Regions from separate parts of the Bradyrhizobium nivariense genome, predicted to be linked through region 1. Evidence: riboswitches for the same ligand, from Rfam matches in the RefSeq annotation. Region 1 holds a riboswitch; the other holds the start of a gene.

Region 1 (5,163 bases):
GCCATTTCATCCTGGCCGAAGTCTCCGGCGGCGCAGCCATGCATGCGGTGATTAGTCTCTCCGGAATCCTGATCATGTGGGGCGTTGCGTGGGTGATTTCGTGGTACAAGAGCGTAGCTGACAAGAGCGGTGCGAAAACCAAGAACGCCGTCGGCAACGCCGATCTGGCGGGAGGGGGCTGATGAAGGCGAAGGTTCTCCTGAGCCTGATCCTGTTATGCGGTAGCCTCGCCGCGCCTGCGGCGCGCGCGGACGATGCTGCGCCTGCAAATACAGCTGTACCTCCGGCCTGCGAATTGCCGTCCTATCTGCTCACCAGCGAAAGCCAGCTCCCCAAGGTCGCCGATGCCGTCAAGGCCGGCAAGCCGCTCGAAATCCTGGTGATCGGCAGCCGCTCGACCACGATTCCGGCCTCCGAGGACGCCTCCTATCCGGCGCGGATGCAGGCCATTCTGAAGGACAAGCTGCCGCCGTCCGAGACGGTGCACGTCTCCGTAGAAATACAGAGCAAGAAGACGGCAGAGGAAGCGGCCGCCAGCTTCGTTAAGCTGATGGAAGCAAAAGCACCTACTTTGGTCATCTGGCAGACCGGGACTGTCGATGCTATCCGAGCCATCGATCCCGATGATTTTCGTGGCGCGGTGACCGGAGGGGTTGCTGCGTTGCAAAAGGCAGGGGCTGACGTCGTCTTGATGAATCTGCAGTACAGCCCGCGCACCGAAACCATGATCTCGGTGCCCCCATACCTCGACAATATGCGGGTGGTGGCGCAGGAGCATGATATCCCGCTGTTCGATCGCTTCGCGATCATGCGGCAGTGGAATGACCAGGGGCAGTTCGACCTGTTCAGCCCGTCGCGCGGGCCTGAGCTGGCGAAACAGGTCCATGATTGCCTTGGCCGGGCGTTGGCACAATTCGTGATTGACGCAGCCCATCTGGAGCCAGCCCAGCAGCAGAATTGAGGTCTAGCGTTAATGAGTTCTTTCCGCCCTTTTTGCCTGACGGCATGGCTGGCTGCGCCTGCAGCAGCAATGCTGCTGTTGCTGAGTCCGGCCTCGGAGGCGCGCGCGCAGGCGCAGGCCGCGCAGGCAACGCCCGCCCCGCAGCAGTCGGCTAATCCCGCTCCCGCTTCACCGTCCCAGACCACCGTCGCCGTGACGTCTCCCGACCAGCGCGGCATCACGACGCGCGCCATCGACAAGGTGAAACAGGTCGCGAAATCCGCCGGCGACATCTTCAGCCGCGTCCCCTGCCTGTCGCCGAAGGGCGGCGCGAAGGCGATGGGCTCGCTGCCGCATGTCGCGGGCAAGCTCGTCGCCGGCCAGCCCGTCGTCATCGTCGCGTTCGGCTCGTCGTCGACCGCGGGATTCGGCGCGAGCTCGCCGGAGTTCAACTATCCCAATCGCCTTGCCGCGCAGCTGCACCGGCACTATCCGACCGCCAACATCACCGTCACCAATGCCGGCGTCGGCGGCGAGGATGCGCCCGAGATGATGAAGCGGCTCCAGAAGGAGGTGATTGATTTGCATCCGGATCTGGTGATCTGGCAGGTCGGCACCAATGCCGTGCTGCGCAATCTCGATCCCGCCGATACCGCGAAGATGGTCGAGGAGGGCATCAGCCGCATCCAGGCCGCCGGCGATGCCGACGTCGTGCTGGTCGATCCGCAATATTCTCCGGCCGTCAACCAGCGTGCGGAGAGCGCCGGCAAGATGGTGAAGCTGCTCGGCAAGGTCGCCGAGCTCCGTCACGTCGGCATTTTCCCGCGCTTCGAGGTGATGCGCGACTGGCACGAGAAGCAATCGATTCCGGTCGAGAGCTTCGTCATCGCCGACGGCCTGCACATGAACGATTGGGGCTACGCCTGCTTCGCCCAGCTCCTCGGCGACGACATCATCCGTTCCGTCGGCCAGATCAAGCTCGGGGTGAACGTGCCGGCGGACGTGCGGACCTATCGGCCGATGTAAGCTCGGTGTCGTAGGTGGGTTAGGCGAAGGCGTAACCCACCACTTCTGTTGCCGCGGAGATCAAGGAGGTGGGTTACGCCTTCGGCTAACGCACCCTACGATTCAAGCTCACGCCTTCTCCAGCGCCGCGGTCAGATCCTCGATCAGGTCATCCGCATGCTCGAGCCCCGCCGAGAAGCGGATGAATCCCTCGCTGATGCCGAGCGCGGCGCGGTCCTCCGGCTTGAGGCGCTGATGCGTCGTCGTGGCCGGATGCGTGACGAGGCTCTTGGCATCGCCGAGATTGTTCGAGATCTTCGCCAGCTTGAGCTCGTTGAGCACGCGGAACGCCGCAGCCTTGCCGCCCTTGACCTCGAGGCCGACCAGCGTCGAGCCGCCGCGCATCTGCTTCTTCACCAGTGCTGCCTGCGGATGATCGGCGCGGCCGGGAAACACCAGCCGCGAAATCTTCGGATGGCTCGCCAGCACGTCCGCGATGCGCGCCGCCGTCTCGGTCTGCGCGCGCACGCGCACGGCGAGCGTCTCCAGGCCCTTGAGCAGGACCCAGGCGTTGAACGGCGAGATCGACGGGCCGGTCTGGCGCATGAAATTGTGGATGTGCTCGGCGATGAACGCTTCCGAGGACAGGATGATGCCGCCGAGACAGCGGCCCTGGCCGTCGATGTGCTTGGTCGCGGAATAGACCACGACGTCGGCGCCGAGCGCGAGCGGGCTCTGCCAGATCGGGGTGGCGAACACGTTGTCGACGACGAGCCGCGCGCCGCCCTTGTGCGCGATCTCGGCAATCCCGGGAATGTCGAGCACGTCGAGCGTCGGATTGGTCGGGCTCTCCAGGAAGAACGTCTTGGTGTTCGGCTTCAGCGCGCGCTGCCATTGGTCGAGATCGAGGCCGTCGACCAGCGTGGTCTCGATGCCGTAGCGCGGCAACAAATCCTGCACGACATAGAGGCACGAGCCGAACAGCGCGCGCGAGGCCACGACGTGATCGCCGGCCTTCAGCGGTGCCAGGATCGCGGTCGTCACAGCGGCCATGCCAGTTGCGGCCGAACGTGCCGCTTCGGCGCCTTCGAGCTCGATCATGCGGCGCTCGAACATCGAGATGGTCGGGTTGGAGTAGCGCGAATAGATGAAGCCGGGGTCCTCGCCCTTGAACCGCGCCTCGCACTCCTCGGCGCTGTTGTAGACGTAGCCCTGGGTCAGGAACAGCGCCTCCGAGGTCTCGCCATATTGCGAGCGCAGGGTGCCGGCATGGACCAGGCGGGTTTCGGGACGGTAGGTGGCAGGCGACTTCGACATAGGTACCTCCGACGTGACCGTCGATGCGAAAACGGTCACAAAAAAACCGGCCTGGAAATCTCCACTGGCCGGGATCACAGAGGTCCCCGGCCTGTTTAGCGACTTATTTAACGTGGCTGCAAGCCGGCCGGCTCAAATCACCACGGGATAAGTGATGCTCATATTCCGCAATGCCCTTTCCGTCAAGGCGTCCATCGGCTAGCCGTAAAAAACTGTATTTTCCGCATGTCCTGACGCATTCGACCCCTGATGAGGACCCCCGGTTGACGTTCACGGTCGCCGCCAATGCCAATGGTATCCTGCCCGACCGCATGATCGCGGCGATGGCGGAGGCTGGCCTCATCCTGCCCGCCTACGACTTCGTCGAAAGCCAGATCCAGCCGGCGAGCCTCGACCTGCGTCTCGGTGACATCGCCTATCGCGTCCGTGCCAGCTTCCTCCCGGGTCCCGGCGCGACGGTCGCCGAACGCATCGACGAATTGAAGCTGCACGAGTTCAGCCTCGCCGACGGCGCGGTGCTGGAGACCAACTGCGTCTACATCGTGCCGCTGCTCGAAAGCCTCGCGCTGCCGCCGGAGATCGTCGCGGCCGCCAACCCGAAAAGCTCGACCGGCCGGCTCGACGTTTTCACCCGCGTGATCGCCGACGGCACCCGCCGCTTCGACATGATCGGTGCCGGTTATCACGGTCCGCTTTATGCCGAGATCAGCCCGAAGACGTTCCCGGTGCTGGTCAGCGAGGGCTCGCGCCTGAGCCAGGTGCGCTTCCGCACGGGAGACGCCATCCTCAACATCGACGACCTCGAGGCGCTGCATGCGACCGAGCGTCTGGTCGACGTCGACGATGCCGATCTCACCGGCGGCGTCGCGGTGTCCGTCGATCTCTCCGGCGAAAAGAGCGGCGGTTTCGTCGGCTATCGCGCCAAGCGCCACACCGGCGTCATCGACGTCGATCGCCGCGCCGGCTATTCCGTCGAGGACTTCTGGGAGCCGATCTCGGCGCGTCCCGACGGCAACCTGATCCTCGATCCCGGCGAGTTCTATATCCTCGCGTCGAAAGAGGCGGTGCAGGTGCCGCCCGATTACGCCGCGGAGATGGTGCCGTTCGATCCGCTGGTCGGCGAATTCCGGGTGCATTATGCCGGATTCTTCGATCCCGGCTTCGGCTATGCCGGTGCGGGCGGGCTGGGATCGCGCGCCGTGCTCGAAGTGCGCTCGCGCGAAGTGCCCTTCATCCTCGAGCACGGCCAGATCGTCGGCCGCCTCGTCTACGAGAAGATGCTGGCGCGCCCCGACGCGATGTACGGCCAGCGCATCGGCTCGAACTACCAGGCACAGGGCCTGAAGCTGTCGAAGCATTTCAGGGTGTAGCAATCATCCTCCGCCGTCACTCCCCGCGAAAGCGGGGAATCAGTACGCTGCGGCCTCTCGGTTCAATCACGGCCGTCTCTGGAATACTGGATCGCCCGGTCTTCGCCGGGCGATGACAGCGAATGCGTGTCCGGTTGCACAGCTCCATCCGCGATGACACACTCCGGCAAAACAACAAGCCGGGAGCGAACATGACCGCCGCATCAGTCCCCGCGCAGGAAGCTCAATGGAAACGCTGGCGCGCGGTTGCCGATCTCTATCACGCCTACTTCACCGGCCTGATCCTCACCGTGGTCACGAGGCGCGGCACGGCGGATGCTGCGGAGTTCGTCTTCCGCGTGTTCCGCCGCCAGCAGCAGGAGCGCTTCCTGCCGGGACTGCAAAAGCTCGGGCTGAGCCATCTGCCGCCAGCCGTCGCCGCCGCGCAATATCACTACCTCTCGAACTGGATCGGCGGCGTGCATGTCGAATACATGCATGAGAGCGACACCAAGGCCTGGATCCGCTATCCGCCGCCGCGCTGGATCTGGA
Region 2 (5,163 bases), on a different contig from region 1:
AAGGTGTTGCCGAAGCCGCTCGCCTGCAATTGCGCCGCGCCGCGCTCGAAGCGCGAGCTGCGTGCATGATAATGTCTGCTGGCGTGATGCGCGTAAGCGTTCCGCTCTGCGCTATGACGATGAGGCCGTGCTGACGCCGGAGAGGTGAACGCGGCGACCGCCGCGAAGAAAACAGCCAGCGCGACGACACAACGCGACAGGCGAGACGCAAACAACTCGAACATACTTCATCCTTCGTTGACACCCCACTTTCCCATCGGCCCCGTGCGGTGGCCGACATCCGCGGGCCGTATCAGTATCCTGATGTGGCGAGAACAAGACGCGGTCGCGGAGATTTTGGACGATGATTAACAAGTGTTAGGGTCGCATGCGCTGATCGCAGAACGGCATTCCAATGCCGCAGCCACCACAGGGAGAAAACCGGATGCCTCACGCCCTCACGAAGGACAATTGCCGTCTCTATTTCGAAGAAGCAGGCACGGGCACACCGATTATTTTTCTGCACGAGTTCGCGGCCGACTACACCAATTGGGAGCCGCAGATGCGCTACTTCTCGCGCGGCCATCGCTGCATCACCTATTCGGCGCGCGGCTACACGCCATCGGACGTGCCTGATGGCGAGGTCTACAGCTACACGCATTTCTACACCGATGCGCTCGCGGTGCTCGATCATCTGAAGATCGAACGCGCGCATCTCGTCGGGCTCTCGATGGGCGCCTATTCATCGTTGCAGATCGGACTGAATGCGCCAGAGCGCGCGCTATCGATGACGCTCGCCGGCGTCGGCTCCGGCTCGGAGGTCGAGAATCTCGACAATTGGCGCAAGCAATGCCGCGCCAATGCCGAGCAATTCGAGACGCTCGGCTCCGCCGAAGTCGCAAAAGTCACGCGCGAGGCGCCGAGCCGGATTCCCTTCCTGGTGAAGGACCCGCGCGGCCACGCCGATTTCTACGCCGCACTGGCGCGGCACGACGCCAAGGGATCGGCGCGGACGATGCGCGGCTTCCAGGGCGGCCGCCCCTCGATCTACACCATGACGGATGCGATCAGAGGCGTTGCAACGCCGGCGCTCATCATCTGCGGCGACGAGGACGATCCGTGCGTGGGCGCAAGCCTGTTCCTGAAGAAGCATCTGCCTGCGGCGGGGCTCGCGATGTTTCCGAAGTCCGGCCACGTGCTCAATCTCGAAGAGCCCGCGTTGTTCAACGAAACCGTGGAACGGTTCGTGACGCTGGTGGAAGCCGGGCGCTGGCCGGTGCGCGATGCGCGGTCGTTGGCCGCGCATTAGAGCCAAGGTGTCACCACACGCGCCGTCATTGCGAGCGGCTACTTCCCCTGCCCCCGCGTGAGCAGAAACACCGCCTGCTCGCCGAACATGTTCCACACCCACCAGGGCAGGTTCAGCGGCACCGGACGGCCATAGAGATCGAGCGCCACCGAGCGCTCCATCTTGACGTCGATCGCGTCACAGAGCTCGACGAAGTCCTTGATGGTGCAGAAATGGATGTTGGCGGTGTCATACCAGCTTGCCGGCAGATTTTCCGTGCGCGGCATGTGGCCACCGATCAGGAGCTGGAGCCGCATCTTCCAGAAGCCGAAATTCGGGAACGACACGATGGCGCGGCGGCCGATGCGCAGCAAATTCTCCAGCACCACTTTCGGCTGCCGCGTCGCCTGCAGCGTCTGCGACAGGATCACGTAGTCGAAGGCGTCATCCGGATAATTCACCAGGTCGGTGTCGGCATCGCCCTGCACCACCGCGAGCCCCTTGGCGACGCAGCGGTTGACGCCCTCGCGCGACAGCTCGATGCCGCGGCCGTCGATGCCGCGGGTCTCCAGCAGCTGGAGCAGGTCGCCCTCGCCACAGCCGACGTCGAGCACCTTCGAGCCCGGCTTGACCATCTCGGCGACTAGCACATGGTCGGCGCGAAACTGACCGGATTGCCCGGTCGCAAGGCCACCCAGCGGCAACGCTTCCTGTACAGACATGGCTAGCCGTCCTTGTTAAGCATTCCTGGCGGCGAGCCCGCGCGCCTTGCCTGCCGATTGCAGGAAGGCGCGGGAGATATCGAAGAATTCGGGCACGTCGAGCAGGAAGGCGTCGTGACCGCGATCGGTCTCGATCTCGGCGAACGACACCCGCGCGCTCGAGGCATTCAGCGCGTGCACCAGCGCCCGCGATTCCGAGGTCGGGAACAGCCAGTCGCTGGTGAAGGAGACCACGCAGAAGCGGGTCTGGATTCCAGCGAACGCCTTCGCCAGCACCCCGCCATGGTCGCCGGCGATGTCGAAATAATCCATCGCACGGGTCAGGTAGAGATAGGAGTTGGCGTCGAAGCGCTCGACGAAGGACGAGCCCTGGTAGCGCAGATAGGACTCGACCTGGAAGTCGGCGTCGAACGAGAAGGTCGGCAGCTCGCGGTCCTGCATGCGGCGGCCGAATTTTCGATGCAGCGCGGCGTCCGAGAGATAGGTGATGTGCGCCGCCATCCGCGCGACGGCGAGCCCGCGATGCGGATGGAGGCCGTGATCGGCATAGCCGCCACTGTGCCAATCGGGATCGGCCATCACGGCCTGCCGGCCAAGCTCGTGGAACGCGATGTTCTGCGCCGAGTGCCGCGTCGAGCAGGCAATCGCCAGCGCGGAGAACACGCGGCTCGGATACGCCGCGGTCCATTGCAGCACCTGCATGCCGCCCATCGAGCCGCCGACGACCGCGAACAGCGTGTCGATGCCGAGCCGGTCGATCAGCATCGCCTGCGCGCGCACCATGTCGGGGATGGTGATGACAGGGAAATCAAGGCCCCAAACCTTGCCGGTCGCGGGATTGATCGAAGCCGGACCGGTCGAGCCCATGCAACCGCCGATCACGTTGGAGCAGATGATGAAGTAGTGTTGAGGATCAAGCGGGCGGCCCGGGCCGACCAGGGTCTCCCACCAACCGGGCTTGGCGGTGACGGGATGTACGTTGGCGACATGCTGGTCGCCGGTCAGCGCATGGCAGAGCAGAACGGCGTTGGAGCGATCGGCGTTGAGCTCGCCATAGGTCTGGTAGGCGATCTGGAACGGGCTGAGATCGACACCGCAATCGAGCCGCAGCGGCTGCTCCGTGCCGAACTGCGCGACCTGCGAGCTCGGATGATCCACCTCGTGCGACCGCTCGTCGGCAGTGATCGCGGGACTCGGAATTGACTGGACGCCAACCATCTGACCATCGACCTCGTTTGCGATCGTAGTGGTGACCGCATTGACATCAGGCCATGAAAAACCCGGCCTGAACGATAGGTTCGGCCGGGATCGAAAGGGTCCCCGGCCTGTTTAGCGAGTTTTTTAACGTGGCTGCAAGCCGGCCGGCTCAAATGACCACGGAACGGGCAAAAACTACCGGCTTGGACGGTTTTCGTCAAGTCGCGGTCCGGATCAACCAAATTCGCCTGTCGCGCCGCCGGCGGAAAGGGCCCGATTTCCCTTTGCATTTCTCTTTGCTTTCGCCGCCCTGACTGCCTAATCAGGACATCGATCGCAGCGGTGACGGCTCGACTGATCCGCATTGGAACGGCTCTCAACAAACGCCTGTCAGATATGTCCCAACGTCCGCCCGCTCCACCATCGCTCCAGGAATTGCGCAAGGAGATCGACGCGATCGACGAGGGCATGCATCGCCTCCTCATGCAGCGCGGCGACATCATCGACCGCCTGATCCAGGTGAAGCAGACCCAGGAGGTCGGCTCCGCGTTCCGCCCGGCGCGCGAGGCCGCCATGATGCGTGACCTCGTCCAGCGCCATCGCGGCATCCTGCCGCTCGACACAGTCGAGAGCATCTGGCGTGTCATCATCGCGACCTTCACCTATGTCCAGGCGCCGTTCTCGGTACACGCCGACATCTCGGCGAGCGAGCCGGCCATGCGTGATTCCGCGCGCTTCCATTTCGGCTTCACTGTGCCTTACGTCGCGCATTTCAGCGCGCAGGCGGCGGTCGAGGCGGTCGCGAAGTCCAAGGGCGACCTGGCGCTGGTGTCGGCGACCTCGAGCCGCACGCCGTGGTGGCTGTCGCTGGAGGAAAGCGGCGCGCCAAAGATCATCGCGCGGCTACCCTTCGTCGAGCGCGCCGACCATCCGGCGGCGTTGCCCGTGTTCGCGGTCTCGCGCGTCGCCGACAGCGCCCTGGTGACGGAGGTCGAGACCTTCAGCGTGCGCGTGTCGGGGTGGAACGCCGAGGTCGCGCGCGCCCTGTCGCCGCTCGCCGAGATCGTGGCCGTGCCCGATACCGCCTTCGATGGCGCCGCGCTGCTGGTCTCGATCACCGCGGCGAGCAGCCTCGACAAGATCAAGGCTGCCCTGATCGAAGCGGGGGCCTCAGTGCGCTCCACGGCCCTCGTCGGCAGCCACGCAACGCGCTATACGGTGCCCCCGACCGGGTCGAAATCGTAAGTCGCGAACCGCTTAGGCCACTCCGGAGTTGAAGATGTCACGCCCCGTGCCGAATCCCGGCATTCTCGATATTGCGCCCTACACGCCCGGCAAGAGCCCGGTCGCCGAGCCGGGCCGCAAGGTGTTCAAGCTCTCGGCCAACGAGACGCCGTTCGGGCCCTCACCGAAGGCGATCGCGGCGTTCAAGCACGTAGCGGATCATCTGGAAGACTATCCGGAAGGCACCTCGCGCGTGCTGCGCGAAGCGATCGGCCGCACCTTCGGGCTCGATCCCAACCGCATCATCTGCGGCGCCGGTTCGGACGAGATCCTCAACCTGCTCGCCCACACCTATCTCAGCCCGGGCGACGAGGCGATCTCCACCACGCATGGATTCCTGGTCTACCCGATCGCCACCATGGCGGTCGGTGCGAGGAACGTCGTCGCAGCGGAGACGAACCTCACCGCCGATGTCGATGCCATTCTCAAGGCGGTGACGCCGCGCACCAAACTGGTTTGGCTCGCCAACCCCAACAACCCGACCGGAACCTATCTGCCGTTCGACGAGGTCAAGCGTTTGCGCGCCGGCCTGCCGTCGCACGTCCTGCTGGTGCTCGACGCCGCCTATTCCGACTACGTCTCGCGCAACGATTACGAGATGGGGATCGAGCTCGTCGCGACGACCGAGAACACGGTGGTGACGCACACCTTCTCCAAGATCCATGGTCTTGCGGCGCTGCGCGTCGGCTGGAT

The links. Region 1 has a riboswitch for S-adenosylmethionine ahead of QCM77_RS39885 (O-succinylhomoserine sulfhydrylase). Riboswitches for the same ligand answer to the same signal wherever they lie in the genome.
Region 2: it holds a riboswitch for S-adenosylmethionine, as region 1 does, so the genes downstream of both, metX (homoserine O-acetyltransferase MetX) here and QCM77_RS39885 (O-succinylhomoserine sulfhydrylase) in region 1, are expected to answer to the same signal.

The regions. Positions count from the first base shown of each region.
Region 1 is NZ_JARWCR020000084.1:27,287-32,449, forward strand. It holds gene QCM77_RS39870 (OpgC domain-containing protein) at 1-182, shown strand, start outside; gene QCM77_RS39875 (SGNH/GDSL hydrolase family protein) at 182-961, shown strand; gene QCM77_RS39880 (SGNH/GDSL hydrolase family protein) at 974-1,966, shown strand; gene QCM77_RS39885 (O-succinylhomoserine sulfhydrylase) at 2,075-3,262, opposite strand; SAM riboswitch at 3,337-3,416, opposite strand; gene QCM77_RS39890 (2'-deoxycytidine 5'-triphosphate deaminase) at 3,526-4,632, shown strand; gene QCM77_RS39895 (hypothetical protein) at 4,824-5,163, shown strand, end outside.
Region 2 is NZ_JARWCR020000029.1:28,633-33,795, forward strand. It holds gene QCM77_RS23080 (TIGR02594 family protein) at 1-224, opposite strand, end outside; gene QCM77_RS23085 (alpha/beta fold hydrolase) at 425-1,288, shown strand; gene metW (methionine biosynthesis protein MetW) at 1,327-1,989, opposite strand; gene metX (homoserine O-acetyltransferase MetX) at 2,005-3,207, opposite strand; SAM riboswitch at 3,298-3,377, opposite strand; gene QCM77_RS23100 (chorismate mutase) at 3,583-4,431, shown strand; gene hisC (histidinol-phosphate transaminase) at 4,466-5,163, shown strand, end outside.